Regions from separate parts of the Modestobacter sp. VKM Ac-2983 genome, predicted to be linked through region 2. Evidence: riboswitches for the same ligand, from Rfam matches in the RefSeq annotation. Region 2 holds a riboswitch; the other holds the start of a gene.
What was found. A riboswitch is a leader RNA that binds a small molecule or an ion and turns the genes downstream of it on or off. The one in region 2 is predicted to bind cyclic di-AMP.

Region 1: another riboswitch for cyclic di-AMP. It lies ahead of O2W18_RS07350 (C40 family peptidase); the one in region 2 lies ahead of O2W18_RS11505 (peptidoglycan DD-metalloendopeptidase family protein).

The regions. Positions count from the first base shown of each region.
Region 1 covers NZ_JAPVBK010000002.1:182,494-188,018, forward strand. The annotation lists gene O2W18_RS07340 (bifunctional metallophosphatase/5'-nucleotidase) at 1-1,262, shown strand, start outside; gene O2W18_RS07345 (HesB/IscA family protein) at 1,424-1,708, opposite strand; gene O2W18_RS07350 (C40 family peptidase) at 1,927-2,463, opposite strand; cyclic di-AMP (ydaO/yuaA leader) riboswitch at 2,480-2,624, opposite strand; gene O2W18_RS07355 (HNH endonuclease signature motif containing protein) at 3,155-4,354, shown strand; gene O2W18_RS07360 (hypothetical protein) at 4,482-5,342, opposite strand; gene O2W18_RS07365 (DUF4011 domain-containing protein) at 5,385-5,525, opposite strand, start outside.
Region 2 covers NZ_JAPVBK010000002.1:1,064,457-1,069,981, reverse strand. The annotation lists gene O2W18_RS11525 (DHA2 family efflux MFS transporter permease subunit) at 1-768, shown strand, start outside; gene O2W18_RS11520 (NADPH-dependent FMN reductase) at 765-1,331, shown strand; partial or broken gene O2W18_RS11515 (IS30 family transposase) at 1,401-1,664, opposite strand; gene O2W18_RS11510 (IS3 family transposase) at 1,791-2,957, shown strand; AL1L pseudoknot at 2,001-2,114, shown strand; cyclic di-AMP (ydaO/yuaA leader) riboswitch at 3,259-3,402, shown strand; gene O2W18_RS11505 (peptidoglycan DD-metalloendopeptidase family protein) at 3,417-4,727, shown strand; gene O2W18_RS11500 (DUF305 domain-containing protein) at 5,458-5,525, shown strand, end outside.

The sequences.
Region 1 (5,525 bases), 880 kb from region 2:
AGCCGTACCTGCCGCCGTACACGCTGCGGGAGATGAAGGTCCGCGGCGCGAAGCCGGTCACCGTCGGCATCCTCGGCCTGACCACGCCCGGTTCGGCGATCTGGGACCGCAACAACGTCGAGGGCCAGGTCGAGTTCCGCGACATGGTCGAGACGGCGCAGGAGTGGGTGCCGATCGTGGCCGAGCAGGCCGACGTCGTCGTCGTCCTCGCGCACGCCGGCGTCGGCGGGACGTCCTCCTACGACGACCCCGCCGTGGGCACGGAGAACCCGTCCGACGTCATCGCCCGCACGGTGCCCGGCATCGACGCCATGGTCGTCGGCCACACGCACCGCGACGCCCCGTCCCAGGTCGTGGTCAACGAGGTCACCGGCGAGGAGGTGCTGCTCACCCAGCCCTACCGCTGGGGCGGCACGGTCAGCCAGGTCGACTTCGCGCTGACCAAGACCCGCGGCCAGTGGGACGTCACGGGCGCCACGGCCACCGCGCTGCGCACCAAGGACCACCCGGAGGACCCCGACGTCCTCGCCGTCACCGATGAGGCGCACCGGACGACGGTCGACTACGTCAACCAGGTCGTGGCCACCTCCACCGAGGAGCTGACCACCCTCACCAGCCGGTACTCCGACACCCCGATCCTCGACTTCATCCAGCAGGTGCAGACGGAGACCGTCGACGCCGCGCTCGAGGGCACCGAGCGGGCCGACCTGCCGGTGCTGTCGATCGCCGCACCGTTCAGCCGGGAGGCGGTCTTCCCGGAGGGCGAGGTCACCATCCGGGACATCGCCGGGCTCTACGTCTTCGACAACACCCTGGAGGCGGTGGAGATGACCGGCGCCCAGGTGCGGGACTACCTGGAGGAGTCGGCGAGCTACTTCACCCAGGTGCCGGCCACCGGGGAGGTCGACCCCGAGACGATCACCAACGCCGACGGGACGCCGGACTACAACTACGACGTGCTCTCCGGCGTCGACTACGACCTGGACGTCTCCCGCCCGGTCGGGGAGCGGGTCACCCGGCTGGAGATCGACGGTGTGTCGGTGGCCGACGACGCCCGGTTCGTGGTGGCGGTGAACAACTACCGGCGCTCCGGCGGTGGCGGCTTCCCGCACGTCTCGACGGCGCCGGTGGTCTACAACGAGCAGCTGGAGATCCGTCAGCTGCTCATCGAATGGGCGCAGGAGCGCAGCGTGATCGACCCGGCCGACTTCTACGTCGAGAACTGGCAGCTCGTCCGTGACGGGGAGCCGCTGCTCGGCTGATCCCCACGGAGCCGGCCGGGCTCATGCCCCCGACCCCTCCGGACCGACGAACGCCCCGTCCTCCCTCGGGAGAGCGGGGCGTTCGCGTACGTCGGGGCCGCAGACGACGTCCGCCCCGCTCCGGCGGACCGGAACGGGGCGGACGCGGTCGTGCCGGGAGCTCAGACGCCGGACTCGGCGATCCCGAACTGGACCTTGCCGGTCGGGTCGGGCTGCGCGTCCAGGACCTTGTCGTCGAGGACCGTCGCGGCCTTCTCGTCCAGGAACACCCGGGCGCCGGACTGGTCCAGCACCTGGTCGTCCTCGGCCGGCACGGCGGCCAGGCTCAGCGCGAGCGACTGGGCGGTCGGGTCGTTGGCGATCCGCAGGCCGCCCTGCTCGGGGGTCTCGGACTGGTCGAGGATCCCGCGGATCGCGGTTGCTGCCTGGGGGGTCAACGTGAGCATCGGTGAGGTTCCTCTCGTGTCTGGTGCCCTGACCAGCTGCGGAAGGGTGTGGCGCGGCACTGCGCCACACCCTCCGGCAGTTCGTCGGCCGCCCCTGCGGGCGACCGGGCCGTACGGGGCCGGGACTCGCTACCTCGCACGTCCCAACGTCGCGGTCGAGGAGGCGCGAGGCAAGAGGCACCGCCGATCGTCACGGGGTCGCAACACCCCCGGCGACGTCAGACCAGACGACGCGCGGAGTTGTAGCCCCACATGGTGTCGACGTTGATGGTCCGGACGACGTCCCCTGCGGTCGGCGCGTGCACCATCAGCCCGTTGCCGATGTAGATGCCGACGTGACCCACCGGGTCGTAGAAGAAGACCAGGTCACCGGGCTGCAGGTCGGCGCGGGCCACCGGGACGCCCATCGTCGACTGCATGCGGGAGGAGTGCGGCAGCGTGATGCCGGCGGCCGCGTAGGAGTACTGGGTCAGCCCGGAGCAGTCGTAGACGTTGGGACCGGCGCCGGCCCACACGTAGGGCTTGCCCTGCTGGGCGAGTGCGGTGTCGACGATGATCTGGGCAGCTGCGTTCGGTGCCGCGACCGGAGCGGCCGCAGCTGCGACGGGTGCTGCGGCGGGCGCGCCACCGCCACCGACGGAGGCCTGGGCGGCCATCGGGGTGAGGGCGACGCCGGCGCTGGCGAACAGCGCGATCAGTGCCCGGCGACCGGAGCGGGAGGGACGACGGGCAGGGGACGTGCGAGTGGTCGTCATGGACGACGGGTTCTCCTTGTTCTCCTCAACCGCCTACCGAGTTAGCTGACGGGTTCGGGCGGGGAACTCGCCCGGTGCTCCGACACTCGCGTGCCGTCGCACTTCACCCCAGAACTGCGGTGGGTCCCCGGTCCGGGCGTTCGCTGCGACGTCGCAGCGGGTGCCCGGTTCGGCGGTGCTCGCCGGTGTCACCGTGCGTGGTGACTCAGGGGCCGGCGGGCGCGGATGACGGTAGGGCCGTCATGGATTCGTCACAAAGTGCCGCCTGTTGCGGTTCCGACACCCCGTGGGGCCGCAACACGCCCGGGCGACTCGGGCGACTCGCCGACGTGACGTCGGGCAACGCCGGAGGGTGGTGCGTGCAACGACGGCTCGGATCGACCGTCCCCTCCCGGGAATCGATTTGGGCCGCATCGGCGGGTGTGCACGCTGCGTGCTCGGCGCATCACGCCGACGTCGGGCGTTGTCGTGACGCCGGACGTCGGAGTCCGGTCGGGGCCGGGGAGACCGGCGTGGGCTGCTGGCTCGTCGACCGATGTGGAGTTCGAGCGGCGCGCTGGTGTGTCGGACCGGCTCGCGGCAAGGGGTCAGGGTGATCTGTGGACAAGCGCCTGACCTGGGGATTCGTGTTGTGGGAGCCCTTGCTCGGCGGTAGGATTCGTACAAGCGTTCGAACCGGTCGGGAGGTGTCATGAGCGAGTTGCAGTCGGCTCTGGACGCCCTTGCGGCCGAGGACCTGCATGGGTTGACGGATGGCGCCGTGTTGGACCGGACGACGTTGCTGGTGCAGCTCGGCAATCGGGTCGCTGCGGAGCTGACCCGCACGGTGCGGCACGCAGAGCTGACGCAGGCTGCGGAGTACGACGGGTTGAAGTCGATGCGGTCGTGGTTGATCGGGCATGCACGGTTGTCGCAGACGGAGGCGTCCCGGGTCGTGCGGTCCGGACGGGTGCTGGAGCACTTCCCGGCCTTGGCGGCCGGGTTCGCTGGCGGGCAGATCACGGCCGCGCAGGTGAACGTGGTGGCGGAGAAGATCGGCCCCCGCGAGGTCGCGCGGGCCGAGGAGCAGGGCATCGACCTGGGTGCCTTCGACCAGGTCTGGGCGCAGGTGGCCACGGAGTCCCCGCACGAGTCGCTGGTGGCTGCGGTGCAAGCCTTCGACAACGCCCTGGATCCCGACGGTCCGGAGCCGGACCCGACGGAGGGTCGTCGGTTCACGATGGTCAAGCACGCCGATGGGAGTGTGACCGGCCGGTTGGAGCTGGATGCGGTGGGCGGGGAGAAGGTGCAGGCGGCGATCGAGTCGATCGTGCAGGCCGACCGCCCGAAGGGTGATGAGCGGACGCGGTCGCAGCAGGACGCCGATGCGTTCGTGCAGTTGGCTGACAACCAGTTGGCCTCGGGGAACCTGCCGGTCTTGCGGACGGTGAAGCCGCACGTGGTGGTGGGCGTCGACCTGGATGACCTGGTCGACCCGGCGACCGGTGCCGGTGCGGGGGAGATGGGCTTCGGGGCGACGATCTCCGCGGCGCGGGCCCGTTACCTGGCCTGTGACGGCAGCATCTCCCGGATCGTGATGGGCCCCGACGGCGTCCCGCTCGACCTCGGTCGGGACCACCGGGTGGTCACCCCCGGGCTACGTAAAGCAGTCGAACGGCGGGACAAGTCCTGCGTGTTCGCCGGCTGCGGTGCTCCGTCGTGGTGGTGCGACGTCCACCACCTGATCCACTGGCTGCACGGCGGTGAGACGTCGCTGCAGAACTCAGCGTTGTTGTGCGAACGGCACCACACGAAGGTCCACCACGGGTTCCGGGTGGAGCGGGATCCCGGTGGGCGATGGCGCACCTACCGCCCCGACGACACCCAGATCCCCATCGGCCCAGCCCTGTAGCAGTGAGAGTGCGCGTCGCGGACCCCGCCGTCGGAAGGACGGCGGGGTCCGCAGGCTGTCGCTGGTCCTTGCCGGCCCCTGCTCCTCGCCGGCCCCTGCTCCTTGCCGGCCGTAGGCCTTGCCGGCCTTACTCCTCGCCGGTCTTGGCCTTCGACGCGAAGGAGCTCACGCACTGGCCCTGGTTGGCGAACTGGCCGGGCTCGAACTCCGTGGCCCAGCCGCCGTCCTTGCAGTCCGCCTTGGTGAACACCCGTGGCTCGACGTCGTACGTCGTCGTCTCGCCGCCCACCGTGATGCCGATGCCGTCCACGTAGGCCTCCAGGCCTGCGTTGCTCCGCCCGGTGTTCACCGCGAACCCGGTGATCGTCGTTGCCGCACCGAAGTGCTCGACCAGCGTGGCCAGGGTCGTGGGCGTGCCGTTCGAGCCGGGCGTCGCGGAGCTGAACGGCTGGATGCTCGGGGTCCACCAGCCCCCGGCGCGCCCGCCGGTGCTCTGTGTGGTGTCCCACGCCTGCCATTGCCCCTCGGCGATGGTGAACCCGGCCTTGTTCGCCTCCCAGACCACGGTGGCGAAGTCGTCCGGGCCCGCCGGGTCGATCTCCACGTTGATCGACGGGCCGTAGCCCGGCAGCCCCGTCTTGTACGACGAGTAGGTGACCCCGGCCAGGTCCGACAGCGGCCGCCCGTCGAGCAGGCCGGTCATCAGCCGGGCCTTCTCCGATGCCGCGTCCAGCGCCAGCCGGTAGGCGGAGTTGCCGAAGCCACTGCCCGCCGGTGCCTCGGCGATGCCGCCCTCCCCGGTGGTCGGGGTCGCCGCCGGGTCGTTCTCGCCGCGGTGGGCGTTGCTGAACCACCAGTCCGCGCCCTCGACCGCCGTCTCGGCTGGGGTGATCGTCACCGTCCCCGCCGCGAGGGCCGGGCCGGCGGTCAGCACCCCGGTCAGGGCCGTGGCCGCGCAGACGTAGGTGATGCGTCGTGGACTCAGCAAGGTGATCTCCCCGTGGGTGGATGGACGAACCGCCGGATCAGATCACCCGGCGACGGGCTGGTCGAGGCCTTCCGGCACCGCGGCGCTGACCGGGACAGGCGGGGTGGGAACCGCCTGCAGGTCCGCATCGCCCTCGGCCACCGCGGTGAGCCACTGACCGGCGCCCTGCCGGGTGATCCGGCC
Region 2 (5,525 bases):
GAGCAGCAGCAGATCTCGACTGCCCCCGTGACCGCCGCGGCCCTGGGCTTGCTCGCGCTGATCGGGTTCCTCGCCCGGTCCCGCGCCACCCCATCGCCGCTGTCGGACCTGGGCCTGTTCGCCAACCGGGTCTACCGCGCTGCCGCGTTCGAGGTGTTCTTCAACGGTGCAGCCCTGTTCGGCGGGCTGATCGTCATGCCCCTGTACTTCCTGGTGTTGCTGGGCCGCGACATCGTCGACACGGGCCTGCTCCTGATCGCTTTCAGCGTCGGCGCCGCCGCGATGTTCCCGGTCGCCGGGTGGCTCACCGACCGGTTCGGTGGAGGTCGCATCACGGTTGTCGGGCTGCTGATCACCGCAGCGACCACACTGCCCTTCGCGCTGATGCCGGTCGGCATGGACATCGTGACCGTTCAACTGCTCCAGGTGCTGCGCGGTATCGGTCTGGCCCTGAGCGGCATGCCGGCGGTCTCCTCCGCCCTCGCCACCGTCCGAGCCCACCAGATGCCTGATGCCAGTGCGCAGATCAACGTGCTCTCCCGCGTCGGAGCAGCCATCGGCAGCGCCATCTTCATCGCCATCCTCACCAGCGGTCTGACTGAAAACGCCACAGGAGCGGCCGCCTCCGGCGCCTTCCGCACCACCTTCTGGTGGCTGACAGCAGTCACCACAGTTGCACTCGTCGGCGCGGCATGGCTGACCTACGAACAGCGACAAGCCGGCGCAACCGTCCCGAGAACCGCCCGACCTGAGGAGTCCACGGCATGACACGTATCGCCATCATCGTCGGCAGTACCCGACCAGGCCGAAAGTCCGCCGCTGTCGCCCAATGGGTGCACGCCGCCGCCCGCACGCGCGAGGACGCCGAATTCGAGATCGTTGACCTGGCCGACCACCCACTGCCACACCTGGACGAACCCGTCGTCGCCGCCATGACCAGCACCTACGCCCAGCCCCACACCCGCCGGTGGGCCGAGACGATCGCCACCTACGACGGCTTCGTCATCGTGACCCCTGAGTACAACCACTCCATGCCCGGCGTCCTCAAGAACGCGTTGGACTACCTCTACACCGAGTGGCAGGACAAGGCGGCCGGCTTCGTCGGCTACGGCACCCACGGCGGCACCCGAGCCGTCGAACAACTCCGCCTGGTCATGGGAGAGCTCCACGTCGCCGACGTCCGATCGCAGGTCGCCCTCTCGCTGTTCACCGACTTCCCCGATGGCTGCGTGGCGCCCGCTGGGCATCACGAAGCCGCACTCAAGGCAACTCTCGACCAGGTGGTCAGATGGGCCGACGCGCTCACGCCGCTGCGTCGCGGAGCCCGGTGACCCTGCACCGTCGGTCCTCATCGGCCCGCAAACGGTCGAGTATCGGGCCGTCCGTTAACGGGGGCGGTCTCAATGGGTCTGTGCAACAGCCTCGTTGAATGCTTCGGCGGGAGTCTTCCAGCCCAGGGTTTGTCGGGGTCGGCCGTTGAGGCGTGCGGCGATGGCGTCGAGGTCGTCGTGGGTGAAGGTGCGCAGGTCACTGCCCTTGGGCAGGTATTGGCGCAGGAGTCCGTTGGTGTTCTCGTTGCTGCCTCGCTGCCAGGGGCTCTTGGGGTCGCAAAAGTAGACGGTGACCCCGGTGGCGACGGTGAACTGGGCGTGCTCGGCCATCTTGTCCCGCCCCGGGTCTGATGGAGGCTCTCAATCCACGTGAGGATGAGAGTCATGGCGGCACCGAGGAAGTACCCTGTCCCGCCCCGGGTCTGATGGAGGCTCTCAATCCACGTGAGGATGAGAGGCATGGCGGCACCGAGGAAGTACCCCGACGAGCTGCGGGAGCGGGCGATCCGGTTGGCGGTCGATGCGCGGCGTGACCCGGCCACGCGGAGCGGGGCGTTGAAGCGGATCGGCGATCAGCTGGGGATCAACCCCGAGACGCTGCGCAACTGGGTCACCCAGGCCGAGATCGACGGAGCTGCGCCGGGCGAACGCGATCCTGAAGAGCGCGTCGGCTTTCTTCGCGGCGGAGCTCGACCGCCCACAGCGGTGATCGTCGAGTTCATCGACGCCCACCGGGATGAGCACGGGGTCGAGCCGATCTGTCAGCAGCTGCAGATCGCCCCGAGCACCTACTACGCCGCGAAGACCCGGGCGCCCTCGGTGCGGTCGGTGACCGACGCGGCCACCACCGCGGTGATCGCGGCCGTGCACGCCGACAACTTCGGTGTCTACGGTGCCCGCAAGGTCCACGCGCAGCTGCGCCGGCAGGGCCACGCCGTGGCTCGGTGCACGGTGGAGCGGCTGATGCGTGCGGCCGGGCTGCGCGGCATCACGCGGGCGAAGGGACCGCGGACCACGATCCCCGGCTCGGGACCGGACACCCGCCCGGACCTGGTCGAACGCGCGTTCACCGCGACCGGCCCGGACCAGCTGTGGGTCGCCGACATCACCTACTGCCGGACCTTCTCCGGCTGGGTCTACGCCGCCTTCGTCACCGACGTCTACTCCCGCCGGGTGGTCGGCTGGCAGCTGTCCCGCTCGCTGCGCACCGACCTCGCGCTCGACGCCCTGGAGATGGGCCTCTGGACCCGCCGCCGAGCCGGCCGGGACCTCGGCGGGCTGGTCCATCACTCGGACAAAGGCGTGCAGTACGTCGCGGTGCGCTACACCCAACGCCTGGCCGAGGCCGGCGCCGTGGCCTCTGTCGGCTCCACCGGCGACAGCTACGACAACGCCCTCGCCGAGGCGTTCAACTCCCTCTTCGAGGCCGAGCTCGTCCGCAACCGCGGCCCCTGGAAGGGCATCGACGACCTTGAGATCGCCACCGCGGAGTACATCGACTGGTTCAACCACCGACGCCTGCACGGCGAGATCGGCCTGATCCCACCGGCCGAGCTCGAGGACGACTTCTACCGGCACAACCTCGCGGCGACTACCGTCGCCGCGTCAGTTCCGAGCCTCCACTGAACCCGGGGCGGGACAGTACGGATGGGGCGCCGCCCGGTCCCGGCGATGACCTGGAGGTGCTAGGGGGGTGACTCGCGCTCCTTGCCGTCCACCACCTTCGGGCTGCTGATCTGTCGAGGCGCATCAAGGCCGGTCCGGCGTCCGCCTGTAACGCCTTCGCACACGCACTGGCCCGCGAGGGTGCGGCTGGCCACGATGGTTGGCTGGTGTTACGGGATTGTGACGAGCATCGGGGTTCGTTGTAGCGTCACGGCCGGTCCGCCCGAGCCCCGATCTCGCCCAGAGGTCCTCGCGCGGACCCCGTCGAACTGCTGCCGCTCACGCGGTGGCAGACCGGGGACCCATCGTTCCCTTGGGGTGAATCTCGCCTGGCCAGTGGGCCGCCGCGAGTAGGGCTGTCTCCGGCCCGAACCCGTCAGCTAACTCGGTAGACGGTGAGGGAGAACGGAGCTCGCCACGTTGGCGACACCGCACGACACCGTCTTGCAGCACCATGTCCACTCACGCCGCCGCGCCCGATGGCGCGCCGCGTTCACCGCGCCGACGCTGGCCGCCGGTGCTGCCCTGCTGCTGGTCCTCACCGGTCCGGCAGCCCACGCCGCACATGGGCCCCCGCCGGCCCCGGCAGGCCGACCCGGACTCGCGGAGGCCGAGGCTGCGCTTGCCAGCATCGAGAAGTCGGTGGTCACGGCAGAGGAGACCTTGCAACGGCTCACGGTGGAAGCGGAGGCGGTCGCCGATCGGAGCCTGGTCGCCCAGGCCGAGCTGGTCCGAGCACGACAGGAGGCCGATGCCCGGGTGGCCGAGCTGACGGCTGCGCAGGCGGCAGTCGGGCAGACGCAAGACGACGTCGTCGCGCTGGCCCGGCAGAGCTACATGGGCGCTGACGCCTACGGCAGTGCGTCGGCCTTCTTCGCTGCAGGCAGCCCCGAGGAGGTCCTCCAACGAGCCGCCACGCTGGAGATCCTGGGTGATGACCGGGGCGAGCAACTGGACGAGCTCGAGGTCGTCCAGCGCCAGCAGCAGGCGGCTACGGAGGCAGCGAAGGCCGCCGTGGGTGCCCGCGACACGGCCGCCGCATCCGCCGCCGAGGCCGAACGGGTCGCCAACGAGGAGCTCGCTGCGGCGCAGCAGACCTACGACGCCGCTGTGAGGGACAGGGCCGCGGTGGAGCAGCAGTTGCAGGAGGCGCAGGAGCGGGTGGTCACCCTTGGCGGCGATGCTGCTGCGGGGCCGGTGGAGCAGCAGGCCGGCAGCGATGTCGCTGCGGTACCGACCGAGCAACAGAGCAGTGGAGATGTCGATGCACTCCTTGCGGAGCGGCTGGACGATGCGGCTTCCCGGGGAGGTGAGCGGTCTGCTGCCGGCGCTGGCATTCCGACGTCGGGGCGGGTGACCTCCTGTTATGGCGCCCGCTGGGGGACCATGCACTACGGCGTGGACATCGCCGCCCCGATCGGCACCCCCATCTATGCACCCGAAGCCGGCGTGGTGCTTCAGGCCGGCCCCGTATCCGGCTTCGGGCTGGCCGTCTACCTGCAGCATGCGGACGGCTCGATCACCCTCTACGGGCACATCGACAGCTACTCGGTCGACGCGGGACAGCAGGTGTCCGCTGGGCAGCAGATCGCGCTGGTGGGCAACACGGGTCAGTCCACCGGTCCGCACCTGCACTTCGAAGTGCATCAGGGTGGGCTCTACCAGGACCGCAGCAACCCGGTTCCGTGGCTGGCCGCGCGGGGCATGTCGTTGGGCGGGAGCTGCGGCTGACCCCGACAGGCCTCAGAGCTCGTTCGGTGACCCCGCTGGGCGGTCAGTGCCGCCGAGCAGTCGCTGGAGTGGGCACTTCGCGCCGTGGTGCGGTCATGATCAGCGTGGGGAGGGGCCCGGGTGTCACTCCAAGGGGCCGACAGCCGTCTCGGGCGCGCCAGCCGGGCCGTCGTACCGTCGTGTGGGGGAGGTGGTCTTGGTGGCACGGCTCTGGGCGGCGCTGTTGCTGTTGGCCGCCGTCTTCGCCGTGCACGGGATGCAATGTGTGGCCGCGGGCCCGGTCTTTGAGCACGGGTCCACGTCGCTCGGTGTGGCTGCCCCGGTCGGTGTGCCGGCAGGGTCCGTCCATGTGGGCCACGTCGCCGATGCGATGCCAGACCACGGGCACGCCGCAGCCACACCCGGGGGAGCAGATGCCGACGTCACCGGGTCCAGCGGCCCGCTGGCCCCGTGGCACGACGCGCACCTCTTGGCGGTGTGTCTCGTCGTTCTGCTCGCGGGGCTGACGGTCCTCGGGGCCGTGGTGCTCCGGCGAGGCGGGGCGGTCCCACCTGTCCGCGGCTCACCCACACCTTCCCGCTGGCCCACCGGGTGGTCCAGGCAACCCCGACCACCCACTCTCTCCGCACTCTGTCTTCTACGGATCTAGGCCGAAGCGCGGCACCCCGACAGCTCCCGCTGTCCCGGGGTCCTGCACGCGTGCCCACATCCCCCAGACAGGAGACCCAGCATGACCCGCACCAGCATTCGCCTCGTCCGCCTCACCGGTGGACTGATGGCCGCCGTCGTCGTCCTGGC